3 regions of the Paenibacillus sp. FSL H8-0280 genome follow, and region 2 is predicted to be linked to each of the others. Evidence: a T-box and tRNA genes for the amino acid it is inferred to sense, from the RefSeq annotation. Region 2 holds a T-box; the other regions hold tRNA genes.
What was found. The T-box of region 2 lies ahead of tyrS (tyrosine--tRNA ligase). A T-box ahead of a tRNA ligase gene usually reads a tRNA of that ligase, here a tRNA-Tyr.
Positions count from the first base shown of each region.

Region 1: it has a tRNA-Tyr gene. The T-box ahead of tyrS (tyrosine--tRNA ligase) is inferred to sense a tRNA for this amino acid. The anticodon was not compared.
Region 3: it has a tRNA-Tyr gene. The T-box ahead of tyrS (tyrosine--tRNA ligase) is inferred to sense a tRNA for this amino acid. The anticodon was not compared.

Region 1 covers NZ_CP150296.1:5,853,353-5,858,391, reverse strand. The annotation lists rRNA gene MHI12_RS25605 (23S ribosomal RNA) at 1-1,427, shown strand, start outside; tRNA gene MHI12_RS25600 (tRNA-Asn) at 1,494-1,569, shown strand; tRNA gene MHI12_RS25595 (tRNA-Ser) at 1,573-1,664, shown strand; tRNA gene MHI12_RS25590 (tRNA-Glu) at 1,674-1,745, shown strand; tRNA gene MHI12_RS25585 (tRNA-Val) at 1,813-1,888, shown strand; tRNA gene MHI12_RS25580 (tRNA-Met) at 1,906-1,979, shown strand; tRNA gene MHI12_RS25575 (tRNA-Asp) at 2,007-2,084, shown strand; tRNA gene MHI12_RS25570 (tRNA-Phe) at 2,180-2,255, shown strand; tRNA gene MHI12_RS25565 (tRNA-Thr) at 2,276-2,351, shown strand; tRNA gene MHI12_RS25560 (tRNA-Tyr) at 2,361-2,446, shown strand; tRNA gene MHI12_RS25555 (tRNA-Trp) at 2,454-2,527, shown strand; tRNA gene MHI12_RS25550 (tRNA-His) at 2,557-2,629, shown strand; tRNA gene MHI12_RS25545 (tRNA-Gln) at 2,652-2,726, shown strand; tRNA gene MHI12_RS25540 (tRNA-Gly) at 2,731-2,805, shown strand; tRNA gene MHI12_RS25535 (tRNA-Cys) at 2,812-2,885, shown strand; tRNA gene MHI12_RS25530 (tRNA-Leu) at 2,892-2,970, shown strand; gene MHI12_RS25525 (methyltransferase domain-containing protein) at 3,154-4,080, shown strand; tRNA gene MHI12_RS25520 (tRNA-Asn) at 4,338-4,419, shown strand; gene MHI12_RS25515 (helix-turn-helix domain-containing protein) at 4,476-5,039, opposite strand, start outside.
Region 2 covers NZ_CP150296.1:4,123,373-4,128,411, reverse strand. The annotation lists gene MHI12_RS18025 (protein adenylyltransferase SelO) at 1-1,126, shown strand, start outside; gene MHI12_RS18020 (Imm63 family immunity protein) at 1,217-1,660, shown strand; gene MHI12_RS18015 (DUF4375 domain-containing protein) at 1,681-2,130, shown strand; T-box leader at 2,230-2,457, shown strand; gene tyrS (tyrosine--tRNA ligase) at 2,574-3,836, shown strand; gene MHI12_RS18005 (YxcD family protein) at 3,993-4,271, opposite strand; gene MHI12_RS18000 (hypothetical protein) at 4,277-4,774, opposite strand; gene MHI12_RS17995 (PadR family transcriptional regulator) at 4,873-5,039, opposite strand, start outside.
Region 3 covers NZ_CP150296.1:316,904-321,942, reverse strand. The annotation lists gene iolE (myo-inosose-2 dehydratase) at 1-550, opposite strand, end outside; gene iolD (3D-(3,5/4)-trihydroxycyclohexane-1,2-dione acylhydrolase (decyclizing)) at 604-2,469, opposite strand; tRNA gene MHI12_RS01480 (tRNA-Gly) at 2,861-2,931, opposite strand; tRNA gene MHI12_RS01475 (tRNA-Pro) at 2,942-3,015, opposite strand; tRNA gene MHI12_RS01470 (tRNA-Leu) at 3,023-3,101, opposite strand; tRNA gene MHI12_RS01465 (tRNA-Arg) at 3,119-3,195, opposite strand; tRNA gene MHI12_RS01460 (tRNA-Gly) at 3,203-3,277, opposite strand; tRNA gene MHI12_RS01455 (tRNA-Leu) at 3,288-3,368, opposite strand; tRNA gene MHI12_RS01450 (tRNA-Lys) at 3,375-3,450, opposite strand; tRNA gene MHI12_RS01445 (tRNA-Tyr) at 3,461-3,546, opposite strand; tRNA gene MHI12_RS01440 (tRNA-Thr) at 3,556-3,631, opposite strand; tRNA gene MHI12_RS01435 (tRNA-Phe) at 3,652-3,727, opposite strand; tRNA gene MHI12_RS01430 (tRNA-Asp) at 3,746-3,823, opposite strand; tRNA gene MHI12_RS01425 (tRNA-Met) at 3,851-3,924, opposite strand; tRNA gene MHI12_RS01420 (tRNA-Val) at 3,942-4,017, opposite strand; tRNA gene MHI12_RS01415 (tRNA-Glu) at 4,140-4,211, opposite strand; tRNA gene MHI12_RS01410 (tRNA-Asn) at 4,216-4,291, opposite strand; tRNA gene MHI12_RS01405 (tRNA-Ala) at 4,293-4,368, opposite strand; tRNA gene MHI12_RS01400 (tRNA-Ile) at 4,403-4,476, opposite strand; rRNA gene rrf (5S ribosomal RNA) at 4,515-4,631, opposite strand; rRNA gene MHI12_RS01390 (23S ribosomal RNA) at 4,712-5,039, opposite strand, start outside.

The DNA of each region.
Region 1 (5,039 bases), 1.7 Mb from region 2:
ACTGATGGATGTCCGTCTAAGCAGTAAGGCTGATGTGTAGGCAAATCCGCACATTGTAAGGCTGAGCTGTGATGGGGAGCGAAAATTGTAGTAGCGAAGGTCATGATCTCACACTGCCAAGAAAAGCCTCTAGCCAGGTGATGGTGCCCGTACCGCAAACCGACACAGGTAGGCGAGAAGAGTATTCTAAGGCGCGCGGAAGAACTCTCGTTAAGGAACTCGGCAAAATGACCCCGTAACTTCGGGAGAAGGGGTGCCCCGGTAGTGTGAATAGCACGAGGGGGCCGCAGTGAAAAGGCCCAAGCGACTGTTTAGCAAAAACACAGGTCTGTGCGAAGCCGTAAGGCGAAGTATACGGGCTGACGCCTGCCCGGTGCTGGAAGGTTAAGGGGAGTGGTTAGGAGCAATCCGAAGCTGTGAACCGAAGCCCCAGTAAACGGCGGCCGTAACTATAACGGTCCTAAGGTAGCGAAATTCCTTGTCAGGTAAATTCTGACCCGCACGAATGGCGTAACGACTTGGGCGCTGTCTCAACGAGAGATCCGGTGAAATTTTAATACCTGTGAAGATGCAGGTTACCCGCGACAAGACGGAAAGACCCCATGGAGCTTTACTGCAGCTTGATATTGAATTTGGGTACGATCTGTACAGGATAGGTGGGAGCCTTTGAAACGTGAGCGCCAGCTTGCGTGGAGGCAACGTTGGGATACCACCCTGATCGTATCTAGGTTCTAACCTGGTACCGTAATCCGGTGCGGGGACAGTGTCAGGTGGGCAGTTTGACTGGGGCGGTCGCCTCCTAAAGAGTAACGGAGGCGCCCAAAGGTTCCCTCAGAATGGTTGGAAATCATTCGAAGAGTGCAAAGGCATAAGGGAGCTTGACTGCGAGACCTACAAGTCGAGCAGGGACGAAAGTCGGGCTTAGTGATCCGGTGGTACCGCATGGAAGGGCCATCGCTCAACGGATAAAAGCTACCCTGGGGATAACAGGCTTATCTCCCCCAAGAGTCCACATCGACGGGGAGGTTTGGCACCTCGATGTCGGCTCATCGCATCCTGGGGCTGAAGTAGGTCCCAAGGGTTGGGCTGTTCGCCCATTAAAGCGGTACGCGAGCTGGGTTCAGAACGTCGTGAGACAGTTCGGTCCCTATCTGTCGTGGGCGTAGGAAATTTGAGAGGAGCTGTCCTTAGTACGAGAGGACCGGGATGGACGTACCGCTGGTGTACCAGTTGTTCCGCCAGGAGCACCGCTGGGTAGCTATGTACGGACGGGATAAACGCTGAAAGCATCTAAGCGTGAAGCCCCCCTCAAGATGAGATTTCCCAGTATGTAAGACCCCTTGAAGACGACGAGGTAGATAGGCTGGGGGTGGAAGTGCAGCAATGCATGGAGCTGACCAGTACTAATCGGTCGAGGGCTTATCCAATAGCAAGTGATAATTCGCATGTTTCGTTTCGAATCTAGTTTTCAGAGAACGATCTCTGAAGCATATTCCCTGATAGCTCAGTTGGTAGAGCACTCGACTGTTAATCGAGTTGTCACAGGTTCGAGCCCTGTTCGGGGAGCCATATGGAGAGGTGTCCGAGCTGGCCGAAGGAGCACGATTGGAAATCGTGTAGGCGTCACAAGCGTCTCGAGGGTTCGAATCCCTCTCTCTCCGCCATAATATTAAGGCCCGTTGGTCAAGGGGTTAAGACACCTCCCTTTCACGGAGGTAACAGGGGTTCGAATCCCCTACGGGTCATAATAACTTCAAAAAAAGAAGTTGATTTTTACAACAAGATTATGGTATGATCATAAATGTGTTGTTCGGAGGCTTAGCTCAGCTGGGAGAGCATCTGCCTTACAAGCAGAGGGTCGGGGGTTCGATCCCCTCAGCCTCCACCATATAAACTTTATAACGACGCGGGGTGGAGCAGCCCGGTAGCTCGTCGGGCTCATAACCCGAAGGCCGCAGGTTCAAATCCTGCCCCCGCAATTATACTTTCCTTTGAGAAAGTGATCTGGAACCGTGGTGTAGTTGGCCTAACATGCCTGCCTGTCACGCAGGAGATCGCGGGTTCGAATCCCGTCGGTTCCGCCATTTAATCTTTACATGAGGCAAACTGTTCACTACATCTGCTGTATGGCACTGATGCCCTATATAAAGTGTAAGGAATTAAGATTAGACTTTATTATGGCTCGGTAGCTCAGTCGGTAGAGCAGAGGACTGAAAATCCTCGTGTCGGCGGTTCGATTCCGTCCCGAGCCACCATTTTTAAAATAATTTAATATGCCGGTGTAGCTCAACTGGTAGAGCAACTGACTTGTAATCAGTAGGTTGGGGGTTCAAGTCCTCTCGCCGGCACCATGTAATCCTGGAGGATTAGCGAAGTGGCCAAACGCATCAGACTGTAAATCTGCTCCCGTACGGGTTCGGTGGTTCGAATCCATCATCCTCCACCAGTTTTATAGGGGCATAGTTTAAAGGTAGAACAACGGTCTCCAAAACCGTTGGTGTGGGTTCAATTCCTGCTGCCCCTGCCAATTAACTTTTTAGAAAATAACCTTTTGTGGCGATCGTGGCGAAGTGGTTAACGCACCGGTTTGTGGATCCGGCATTCGGGGGTTCAATTCCCCTCGATCGCCCCTTTGTTTTTTCATTTTTTATTGGGGATTAGCCAAGCGGTAAGGCAACGGACTTTGACTCCGTCATGCATAGGTTCAAATCCTATATCCCCAGCCATTATGCGGACGTGGCTCAGCGGTAGAGCATCGCCTTGCCAAGGCGAGGGTCGCGGGTTCGATTCCCGTCGTCCGCTCCAAAATATGGCGCCATAGCCAAGTGGTAAGGCACAGCTCTGCAAAAGCTTTATCCCCAGTTCGAATCTGGGTGGCGCCTCCAGCATATGCCGGCGTGGCGGAATGGCAGACGCGCTCGACTCAAAATCGAGTGGGAAACCGTGGAGGTTCGAGTCCTCTCGCCGGTATATTGAATAGCCCTACATGTTGCTTATGCAATGTGTAGGGCTATTTTTATTTCATATGAAATGATTTATGTGCAGTAAGAAAATCTAGAGTAAGAGAAGATGGACGTTAATAAAGATTGACGTATAATTATATTCAGTATATTGTAGATAAGTAAAGTCTTTAATATGGAGGAGTGAAGTAGAGTGACTAATGGAAAAAATGTTTCGGATACCGATCTGTTATTTGATCTTTCTGTATGGGAAGAGGCATGGAAGAATGGTCCGAGAAGTTCAAAATATAAGAAGAAAAGCGCACCATTTAATACAGAAGAAGTATTTGAGCGATGGGCAAGAGATTATCATGCACAGTCGTTCACTGAAGAAGGAAAGCAGCGTTCTGAACGCATTATGGGCTGGATTGAAAACCAGGGTGTGGAATTCGCAGGGTTATCCATTTTGGACATTGGAGCCGCTTCAGGCATATTTACCATTCCTTTTGCAGAAAAGGGGGCAAGTGTGACCGCAGTTGAGCCTTCTGAGTTGCTTGTCTCCCTTATGAAAGAGACGATACCTTCAGCTCTGGAATCCAATATCGAAATCGTAAACGAACGATATGAGGAAATCTCCATTCAGGATAAAGGCTGGGAGAAGAAATATGACTTTGCATTTGCATCCATGTGTCCAGCAATGTCGGATTGGGAAACGATTGAGATGGCGATCAACTGTGCCCGGAAGTATGTATATATAAGCACTATGGCGGGACAGAAGGAACACACACTAATGGAAGAACTTAAGGATGTACTGGGTGTAACTTCTTCATATAAGGCCGGTGATATGGGATATATTCAACAGTTGCTGTATTTGAAGGGTTATTCATACACCATGATCATTACGAGAGAAGTTAACTCATTTGAAGTACCGGTGGAAGAGATTATCGAGAAGCTGCCAGAATGGCTTAATACGTATGAGTTACCATCGGATGAAGATTCCCTCAGATTGGCTGAGGATTACATTAGCGATACGTACAAGGATAGTACGGTGACCTTCTCACGTGGAGCAAGATTTGGTAAAATTCTAATCCAACTTGAACAGCCAAATATGAAAACAGTTCGCACTAAGGATAAGCAATAAATCGCATAAGCTTGGCACGTATACTGATAATCAGGAATTGAGACAGAGACAATGTAGTCTAACGTCTAAGATGGCACTAGGAAGCATCACAACGCTGTGCCAAAAGATGAACGGTTGAAACATATGAAGTTAAGATTGCAGAAGTGAAGGTGTAAGTGAAGGGAGCAGGTTATGTGCTCCCTCTTTTTTGAAGCCACTAATTCATCGACCACTTTGAACCAGACCCTCGTTTTCAGAGAATGATCTCTGAAGCATATTCCCTGATATTTCAGTTGGTAGAGCACTCCACGGTTAATCGAGTTGTCACAGGTCCGAGCCCTATCCCTGTTCGGGGAGCCATACGGATAGGTGGCCGAGCTGGCCGAAGGAGTACGACTTACAATCGTGCTCCTTGTCTAATTTTTGTTCGATACTTCTGCTTTCTGCTTACGCTCCCTGTACTGGCCAGGGGTGATTCCTTCCCATTTACGAAATGATCGGATAAAGTTTTGCGGATTGTTGTACCGAAGTCGTGCTGCGATATCTTTAACGGTTAGATCACTTTCGTCCAGCCATTTTTTAGCGATATTAAATCGGTACTTGGTCAGATATTCACTAAATGCACAGCCTGTCTCTTTGCGGAAAACACTACTTAAGTAGTTGGCATTGTAGTGAAGCTTAACAGCACATTCTTCAAGTGTCAGATCCTTATCATAATCTTGATGAATCATGGCAATCATTTTCTCAGATATATGCTGATACTGGGCATATTGTCTCGCTTTAAAAACCTGAATGACGGGCAAGATGACTTGATGGTTAAACCACTCCTCAACTTCAGCGGCGTACTGCAAACTATGAAGTTCATGAAACATCGAGCCACGACCTTGGGAGATCTGTCCGAGTCGTATGCCAGATTCCTGAGTCATTTGCAAAATATGTGTGAGTAGCCTCGTAAGAGCCACCTCATACTCCTCGGGTGT
Region 2 (5,039 bases):
AGGTTCAGGGAGAACACCCTACTCTCGTGGAGGAGATGGACGTGCTGCTGTAGGGCCCATGTTGCGAGAGTATATTATTAGTGAAGCGATGTATGCACTAGGTATTCCAACGACACGCAGTCTGGCGGTGGTATCAACAGGAGAAAACATTATCCGCGAAACAGAGCGGCCTGGGGCCATATTGACCCGGGTGGCTTCCAGTCATATTCGGGTAGCAACCTTCCAGTATGCAGCCAGATGGGGGTCTATCGACGATCTTCGGGCGTTGGCTGATTATACGTTGCATCGACATTTTCCTGATGTTGCTCAAGCTGAGAATCGTTATCTTTTGCTCCTTCAGGAAGTGATTAAGCGGCAGGCGGCTCTCATTGCCCAATGGCAGCGTGTTGGTTTCATTCATGGTGTGATGAACACGGATAACATGGCCATTAGTGGTGAGACCATTGATTATGGTCCATGCGCTTTTATGGATGTTTACAATCCGTCAACGGTATTTAGCTCCATTGACAGGCAAGGTCGCTATGCTTATGGTAATCAACCGTATATTGCCGGGTGGAATTTGGCTCGTTTTGCCGAGACGCTTCTGCCGTTGTTGCATGAAGATGAAGAACAGGCTGTGCAACTCGCTCAGGATGCTATCGCACAATTTTCTGAATTGTACCATCATCATTGGCTCAAGGGAATGCGTGCCAAACTGGGCTTGTTGGATGAAGAGGCCGAAGATGAAGCGCTGATTAAGGATCTTCTTGAACTCATGGAGAAACATAGTGCAGATTACACCAATACGTTCCTGGCATTGACCTTTGATAGGTTGGAAGGGACAGCTTTGTTTGGCACGCCAGAATTTGCTGAATGGAATGAGCGGTGGCAAGCAAGATTGGACAGACAGCAAGAGGAGAAGGAAGTCTCTCGACAGTTGATGAGAACAAGCAATCCAGCCGTCATCCCCCGCAATCATCGGGTAGAGGAAGCCCTTGAGCGAGCGGAGAATCACGGAGACCTTAGCGTGATGGAGAAGCTTTTGGCAGTTCTTTCAGATCCGTTCGCGCACTCACCTGAGCAGGCTGAATATGCCGAACTACCTGCACAATGCAATACTTCGTACCAAACTTTTTGTGGGACCTGATTGAACAATACGGAAGAAGAGGCTGCCTTCGGCAGCTTTTTCATTTTTTCATTCTGTCATCGATGTTACTTTATAGAGGCAGGTGCATTCATGTCCAACATGTTAAGCAAACAACAATTGGCAGACATCCTTTTACAGCTTTTAGAGCGTACGTCTTTCCCTAGGGAACAGATGCAGAACTATGTTAACCGCTTGTTTGAGAGCTTTAAATGGGATGGGGTGCCCTATGTAGAGAGTGGAGAAGATACGTATATCGTTCGAATATACGAACGTGGTCTCGTCTCATTGGAGAAACGGGTGAAACATCTAGATGAAGTCATCTATTGGTTGCTGGAAGATATTATTTTCACTGCGACGCATGTAGGGTTGTTGGAAAGACATGGTGTGGATAATAAAGAGACGCATTTGAACTATACAAATGATGTGATGAAGGACCTGAACAGGGGTGTTCTGGAAGCCTTCCAGCAGATCGGTAATCCGTATTTACATTGGCATCAGACGGGTAAACGTCAGGAGTTAGAGGGCATGAAATAAATAAAAATGAGGTGTGTTACATGAGCGAGCAAGATATTAATGATGTATGGTATGACTATGCTGTGTTATTTGTCAAAAAAAAGAATGAATCTGAACAGGGCTGGGCTTCGTTGACTTCGAACGAGCAGGACATTGTTGCTTTATGGCTGTTAGAGGCGGATATCTTTAACGGCGGTTTTATTCAGTTTTTCTGTAACTGGGGGGAAGAGGTATACCGTTACGCGTTGCGGGCATTACATATCATTGATGCGACTCAAGTCGTGGAGATTATAACGTTGGCATACGGCTGTATTGAGCACTTGAAAGAGGATGAAAGGCTTACCGAACTGTGGGATATTCCTAAATTCTTGACCAAGGAACAAGAGCAGCATTTAGATGCGCTGGATCAGCAGTTTTGGAACAATGAGGATCAGATCGCGGAGAAAGCCTATGGTTATTATCACGGAAAATTGAACATGATGATTATATAATCTGGTTTCAACTATGCATCCGATCTTCTGTTCAAAGATTGCATACTTGGTCTTGCAATGACTGAAACGTTCGGCTATACTTGCTATAAATTGAATACATGAATCACGTTGATAGAGCGCAGTAGCGGCTTTGTCCCTGTTACAGAAAGTCAGGGGTTGATGGAACCTGATACATACAAGGGCTGCGAATTACACTCTGGAGTACTTGGGTAATGCCAAGCGGATGGGCAAACGATATATTGCCAAAAGTGGTATGGATAACGTGTTAAGCTCACGTGTTGTCCATGCAATTTGGGTGGTACCACGGTTATGATAATCGTCCCTGTGTCTAATGAAGACAAGGAGGCGATTTTTTTGTGTCCAAAAAAGCCGTTCCAGGGTGTTATTTCGTAATTTAACGTAGATCATGACTGAATCTTGAGGATAGAAAAGGGGTTATACAAATGAATATTATTGATGAACTACAGTGGCGTGACGCCATTAACCAGCAGACAGATGCAGAGGGACTGCGTGAGTTGACTGAAACCAAATCAATCTCACTGTACTGCGGCGTTGACCCTACGGGGGATAGCATGCATATCGGACATCTCATTCCATTCATGATGCTGAAACGTTTTCAACTGGCAGGACATCGTCCAGTCATTCTGATTGGTGGAGCTACAGGTACGATTGGTGATCCAAGTGGTCGGCAGGCAGAACGTTCTTTGCAAACGATGGAGCAAGTGCAGGAGAATGTGGATGCACTGACAGCACAGATGAAGAAGTTGTTTGTAACAGACGGTGATAATCAGGTTCGCATGGTGAACAACTACGATTGGACGCACAAAATCAATGTCATTGAATTCTTGCGTGACTACGGCAAAAACTTTAACCTCAATACAATGTTGGCTAAGGATGTAGTTGCGAGCAGACTGGAAGGCGGAATCTCGTTCACCGAGTTTTCCTACCAGATCCTTCAATCACTCGACTACCTGCACCTGTTCCAGAACGAAGATGTACAGCTTCAAATCGGCGGTTCCGATCAATGGGGGAATATCACGAGTGGTCTTGATCTAATTCGTAAAAAAGAAGGATCTGAAGCGAAGGCGTACGGTCTGACTATTCCGCTCATGCTCAAATCCGACGGAACGAAATTTGGTAAAACAGCTGGCGGCGCAATCTGGCTTGATCCGAACAAAACGACACCATTTGAATTCTACCAGTTCTGGGCAAATACAGATGACCGTGATGTGATCAAATACTTGAAATACTTTACCTTCCTGAGCAAAGAAGAAATTGAAGCTTTGGCTGAAAAGGTAGAGACAGAACCGCACAGACGTGAAGCACAGAAAGCACTCGCGGAAGAAATGACAAAATTTGTTCACGGCGAAGAAATGCTCGAACAGGCTAAGCGTATTACAGCGGCGCTGTTCAGTGGTGATATTCGTTCCCTGACAGCAGATGAAATCGAGCAGGGCTTCAAGGAAATGCCAACATTCGAAACGGACGGCGAAGCCAAAAATATCGTGGACTGGCTCGTAGATCTGGGTCTGGAACCATCCAAACGCCAGGCGCGTGAGGATGTCACTAAAGGCGCTATCTCCATGAACGGTGAGAAAATCACAGAGCTTGAATTCACAGTCTCGGCAGAGCATGCCATCGGCGGTAAATTCATCATTATCCGTAAAGGTAAGAAGAACTACAGCCTGGTTAAACTTCAATCGTAGTTTCCAAGAATTAGAACGTAACACAGAGACGTATAGAGACTACAATAGACGCACAAATAAAGCTACAAATACAGAAACAAAAAGACCGCCTTCCATCTCTGTCAGGCGACAGAGGGGAGGCGGTCTTTCGTATATCAGGCCAGTGAGTGACCTATCTTATTGATTAACGATCGCTGTGATCTCTTCATCCAGATCAAGTCGTACGTTCTCACGGTACGCCCGGATGTTGTATTCACTGTGCAGGTAACGAAGAATCGCTTCAATCATATTGGACTCCACCAGATATTGACTACGGCCTTGAATCCAAACTTCAGCGGAATAACCTGTATCTTCTTCCCAGCTCAGTTCTACGTTCACATCCGTTGGACGTACACCCTTACGTTCTGCCATATGAATACAGATTGCATTCACAATTTCATCCATGCTCAGAACCATAGAGATTAGTACCGTCCGTTTCTGTTACGGTCATCATCACGATCATTGCGACGGTCATAACGACCATCCGCTGCAGGTTTGCGACGATTGGAGATGGCTCTGAAGAGTGCCATAGCCAGCATAACAATCAACATAATTGCTGCAACGTTCACGAGCAATCCAAGGATGTTACCCAGAGCGCCCATGCCACCGAACAATCCGCCAAACATCATACCAGCAAGACCACCAAGCATCATGCCTTTCATGAATCCGCCGCCACCGCCGAAGAATCCGCCACGGTTCGTTGTAGCTGCTCCATTGCTGGAGTTGTTATTCGTATTCGATTTGCTTACATTGCTGTCGGATTTCTTAGGTGTATTGCTATAACTTTTTGTACCGGATTTGAATCCGCCACCACGTCTTGCATCTGCAGAATCCGGATTCGTTACTCCCACTGTTGCGAACAATAATGTAAAGGCCATAAATACCATCATTAGATGTTTAACTCCGAATTTTTTCTTCATTGTAAAGATCGTAACCCCCCGATTAATTTGTTTGAATCGCCCAAAAATGGGCCTTACTCATGTAATACGGTCAACTTGCAGGAACGTTTCAAATTTTATTAAATTTCTGAAACGCTTGGACTTGGGTCTTGAATTGCAGCTTGGCCATCAAGCAATTGGGTAACCCAATGACACCATTCCAGGCCTGTTTGTGCGTGCATTAACCCTTTTTGTACCAGGATGTAGCTTCCAAAATCTCGGTTGCCTACACGAAGATTATCCTGAG
Region 3 (5,039 bases), 3.2 Mb from region 2:
CGAGAGAAGGGTCTGTCAGCTCCATCAGTCGATCAATCTCATCCGGTTGCTCTACCACCGTGCCTCCATGATGATGGTACGTAAGCTTCAACCCGTGTTCACGGGCGATAGCTCCTGCTTCGTTCAACCCTTCAGCGAGGATATGCCATTCAGATTCGTTGAGTCTGAGCACTTCTTTTTCATTCGGAGTTCGTCTTGGATCAAAATGAAGCGACCCGCCTACTTCCGCCGTACTAATCACCTTACTGCCCATGGATTGTAGAAATTCCGCATGTCTGCGATAACCGTCCAACTCCGACTGACGATACACCGGATCGGAGAACAGTACCGATTTCCACTGGGAGACCAGATTGATATTCCTTTTACTCAATTCCTCACGCAATATAGCAGGATCAGTTGGATATTTACGTCCCATCTCTGTGCCTGTCAGCCCAAGACGCTGAATGTCATCCAGAATCTGTGCACACGTTGTCGCATCACCATGCTCCTTCACATCTTCACCGACCCAATTGATCGGATGAATCCCAAGCTGGAATGGCAGCTTGCTCATTGCTCCACGTCTCCTTTGTCGTTCAACATTGTGGTTCACTATATTAAACCGGATTAAATCGGTCTTGCTTTGGCACGGTTGGCTTGCATGGTGTGATGAGCATGAACTACCTTCTCTTCGACAGATACCTCAGGTACACCCACATTCCACCATGACTCGTATCCACCTGCGTTGGTTCCAGGCACGACCGGAATCTCAATCAACGTACTCACTGTTTCGTTCTTCGCATCTCGGAGTGCTTGTTCCAGCTGTTCTGCTGTCTCCGCTCTATAGGATTTGGCTCCCATGCTTCGGGCGTGAGCTGCAAAGTCCATTGGCATGTAATCCCCGGTCAGTCGTCCACTCTCGGATTCCCGATAACGGAACTCATTGCCGAACCCGTCACTACCATGTTCCCGCTGCAAATTATGAATACACTGGAATCCATTGTTGTTGAATAATAAAATAGTCATCTTCTTCTGTTCCTGCAAACTGGTCACAAACTCCGAATGCAGCATCAGATAACTGCCATCCCCTACCATGGCGTACACTTCACGATCCGGCTCGGCAAGTGCTGCTCCGAACGCTCCACTTACCTCGTACCCCATACAGGAGAACCCATACTCCATGTGATACGTCTTTGGTTCAGCCGCACGCCACAGACGATGCAGATCGCCTGGCAGACTGCCCGCCGCACACACAATAACGGAGGATGGATCAATGGTCCGGTTAACGATGCCAACTGCTGTAGTCTGTGCCAGCCCTGCTTCATGTTGAGCTGCATACAGCCGATCCACTTCTGCATTCCACTCAGCGCGGAGATCAGCGATTTCGGATGCGCCATATGCACTTCGATATTGTCTTTGCTGCAATTCCTTCTGCAAAGCCTGCAATCCTTCGCGTGCATCTGCCAGAATGGCTTCCCCGCCTAGCTTGGCGGCATCCATACCATTCAGGTTAATGTTGATGAATGAAGCTTCCGGATGTTGAAAAGCAGAGCGGGACGCCGTCGTGAAATCCGAGAACCGGGTACCGACGCCGATCACAACGTCTGCTTCTCTCGCCAGCCTATTGGCTGCCAGAGAGCCGGTAACCCCGATGGCCCCCACATTCAGTGGGTGGTCCCAAGAGACTGCGCTCTTGCCCGCCTGCGTCTCGGCGATCGGAATACCAAATGCCTCGGCGAACTCCACGAGTTGGGCGGACGCCTCAGAGTACAACACACCGCCGCCTGCAACGAGCAGCGGCTTCCTGCCTCGGGCAATCTGCTCCGTTGCCCGTTCAATGGCTGCCTGTACCGGGGGGCGACGATCTAGATAATGTACTTTGCGGGCAAAGAACGATTCTGGATAATCGTACGCCTCTGCCTGCACATCCTGCGGCAGTGCGAGCGTTACTGCTCCCGTCTCTGCTGGATCGGTTAGCACACGCATGGCCTGTGTAACAGCAATCATCAACTGTTCAGGACGAACGATGCGATCCCAGTATTTACTGACGGCTTTGAATGGATCAGTGGCTGAGATTGTATAATCACTGCTCACTTCCAACTGCTGAAGTACCGGGTCTGGTTCCCGTGTAGCAAAGTTATCTCCTGGAAGCAATAAAACCGGAATCCGGTTCACCGTTGCAGTAGCTGCCGCTGTAATCATATTCAAAGCACCAGGTCCAATAGATGTTGTACATGCATAGATCTGTCTACGGTTCTTCTGCTTGGCATAAGCCGCTGCCGTATGCACCATGCCTTGTTCGTTCTTGCCTTGCATATACGTCAGGCTTCCCGGACTGCGCTCCAGCGCTTCTCCAATGCCTGTTACATTGCCATGTCCAAAAATACCGATGATTCCCTTCACAAACTTGGTTTCCACCCCGTCAACAGAGATATATTGCTGATCCAGGTATCGAAGCAGTGCCTGAGCCATCGTTAATCGAATTGTATTCATGAATTGATCGCCGTCCTTTCCTTTACGGGTTAAGCGCTTAATCTACGTTAAGTTTAAGCGCCTTACCTCTAAAGGTTAAGCGCTTAATTGATATGGTATTACAGGTTAATGATTTACGCAAGCTATTTTTGTAAGCGTTTTTATGAAATGTGTTAAAGAAAAGATATTCTTGTGTTCGAACATGTGTTAGACCTTCTCTATTTGAACACTTCTACAATGACTAAGAACTGATTTAAATGAGGGGGAATATATCGTGAGGATGGGATACATGTTGGTACATTATATTCAGCCAAATAATCCGTGATCTTTGTATACAATCTTGGTCAATATGCCTGTGAATGCAAAAAAAGAAAGAGACGGTGAGTACCATCTCTTTCTTTTTCAATATATAAGCGGGTGATGGGAATCGAACCCACGCTATTAGCTTGGAAGGCTAAAGTTCTACCATTGAACTACACCCGCATAACAACAATCGGGATGACACGATTTGAACATGCGACCCCCTGGTCCCAAACCAGGTGCTCTACCAAGCTGAGCTACATCCCGTTATCTATACCGGCGAGAGGACTCGAACCTCCACGGTTTCCCACTCGATTTTGAGTCGAGCGCGTCTGCCATTCCGCCACGCCGGCAAAATATGAAGTTATAATGGCGCGCCCTGAGAGATTCGAACTCCCGGCCTTTTGATTCGTAGTCAAACGCTCTATCCAGCTGAGCTAAGGGCGCAAAATATTGGAGCGGAAGACGGGAATCGAACCCGCGACCCTCGCCTTGGCAAGGCGATGCTCTACCGCTGAGCCACTTCCGCAAATAAAGAATGCGCGTGGAGGGACTTGAACCCCCACGTCAAAGACGCTAGATCCTAAGTCTAGTGCGTCTGCCAATTCCGCCACACGCGCATATAATGGTGAGTCATGAAGGGCTCGAACCTTCGACACCCTGATTAAAAGTCAGGTGCTCTACCAACTGAGCTAATGACTCATAGAAAAACTGGTGGAGGATGATGGATTCGAACCACCGAACCCGTAAGGGAGCAGATTTACAGTCTGATGCGTTTGGCCGCTTCGCTAATCCTCCAGGATTACATGGTGCCGGCGAGAGGACTTGAACCCCCAACCTACTGATTACAAGTCAGTTGCTCTACCAGTTGAGCTACACCGGCGTATTACATGGTGTTATAAATGGTGGCTCGGGACGGAATCGAACCGCCGACACGAGGATTTTCAGTCCTCTGCTCTACCGACTGAGCTACCGAGCCTTACTACATTAAAAAAAATGGCGGAACCGACGGGATTCGAACCCGCGATCTCCTGCGTGACAGGCAGGCATGTTAGGCCAACTACACCACGGTTCCAGATCACTTTCTCAAAGGAAAGTATAATTGCGGGGGCAGGATTTGAACCTGCGGCCTTCGGGTTATGAGCCCGACGAGCTACCGGGCTGCTCCACCCCGCGTCGTTATAAAGTTTATATGGTGGAGGCTGAGGGGATCGAACCCCCGACCCTCTGCTTGTAAGGCAGATGCTCTCCCAGCTGAGCTAAGCCTCCATATTATGACCCGTAGGGGATACTCTCACTTCGTTCGAGACTGCGAAGCTGTTGCTAACGAAGTACATCCTCCGACGAACCTTTGGGATTCTCATCCCTTGTTGAAGCAATAGGTATTGCTATGACCCGTAGGGGATTCGAACCCCTGTTACCTCCGTGAAAGGGAGGTGTCTTAACCCCTTGACCAACGGGCCTTACTGGCTCCCCGAACAGGGCTCGAACCTGTGACAACTCGATTAACAGTCGAGTGCTCTACCAACTGAGCTATCAGGGAATGGTGGAGCCAAGCGGGATCGAACCGCTGACCTCCTGCTTGCAAGGCAGGCGCTCTCCCAGCTGAGCTATGGCCCCATACTCTGGTGTATTTCTTGTTTTGGTCTTGCTATGGGCCCTGGTGGACTCGAACCACCGGCCTCACCCTTATCAGAGGTGCGCTCTAACCAACTGAGCTAAGGGCCCTTATCAATTTTCGAAAAAAAATACCCCAATGGGGTTTCGCTTGGCGGCGTCCTACTCTCCCAGGACCCTGCGGTCCAAGTACCATCGGCGCTAGAGGGCTTAACGGTCGTGTTCGGGATGGGTACGTGTGGAACCCCTCCGCCATCGCCACCAAACGCATAGCTTAGCTTACATTTCAGAGTTTTGTTCTCTGAAAACTAGATTCGAAACGAAACACGCGAATGACAACTTGCTATTGGATAAGCCCTCGACCGATTAGTACTGGTCAGCTCCATGCATTGCTGCACTTCCACCCCCAGCCTATCTACCTCGTCGTCTTCAAGGGGTCTTACATACTGGGAAATCTCATCTTGAGGGGGGCTTCACGCTTAGATGCTTTCAGCGTTTATCCCGTCCGTACATAGCTACCCAGCGGTGCTCCTGGCGGAACAACTGGTACACCAGCGGTACGTCCATCCCGGTCCTCTCGTACTAAGGACAGCTCCTCTCAAATTTCCTACGCCCACGACAGATAGGGACCGAACTGTCTCACGACGTTCTGAACCCAGCTCGCGTACCGCTTT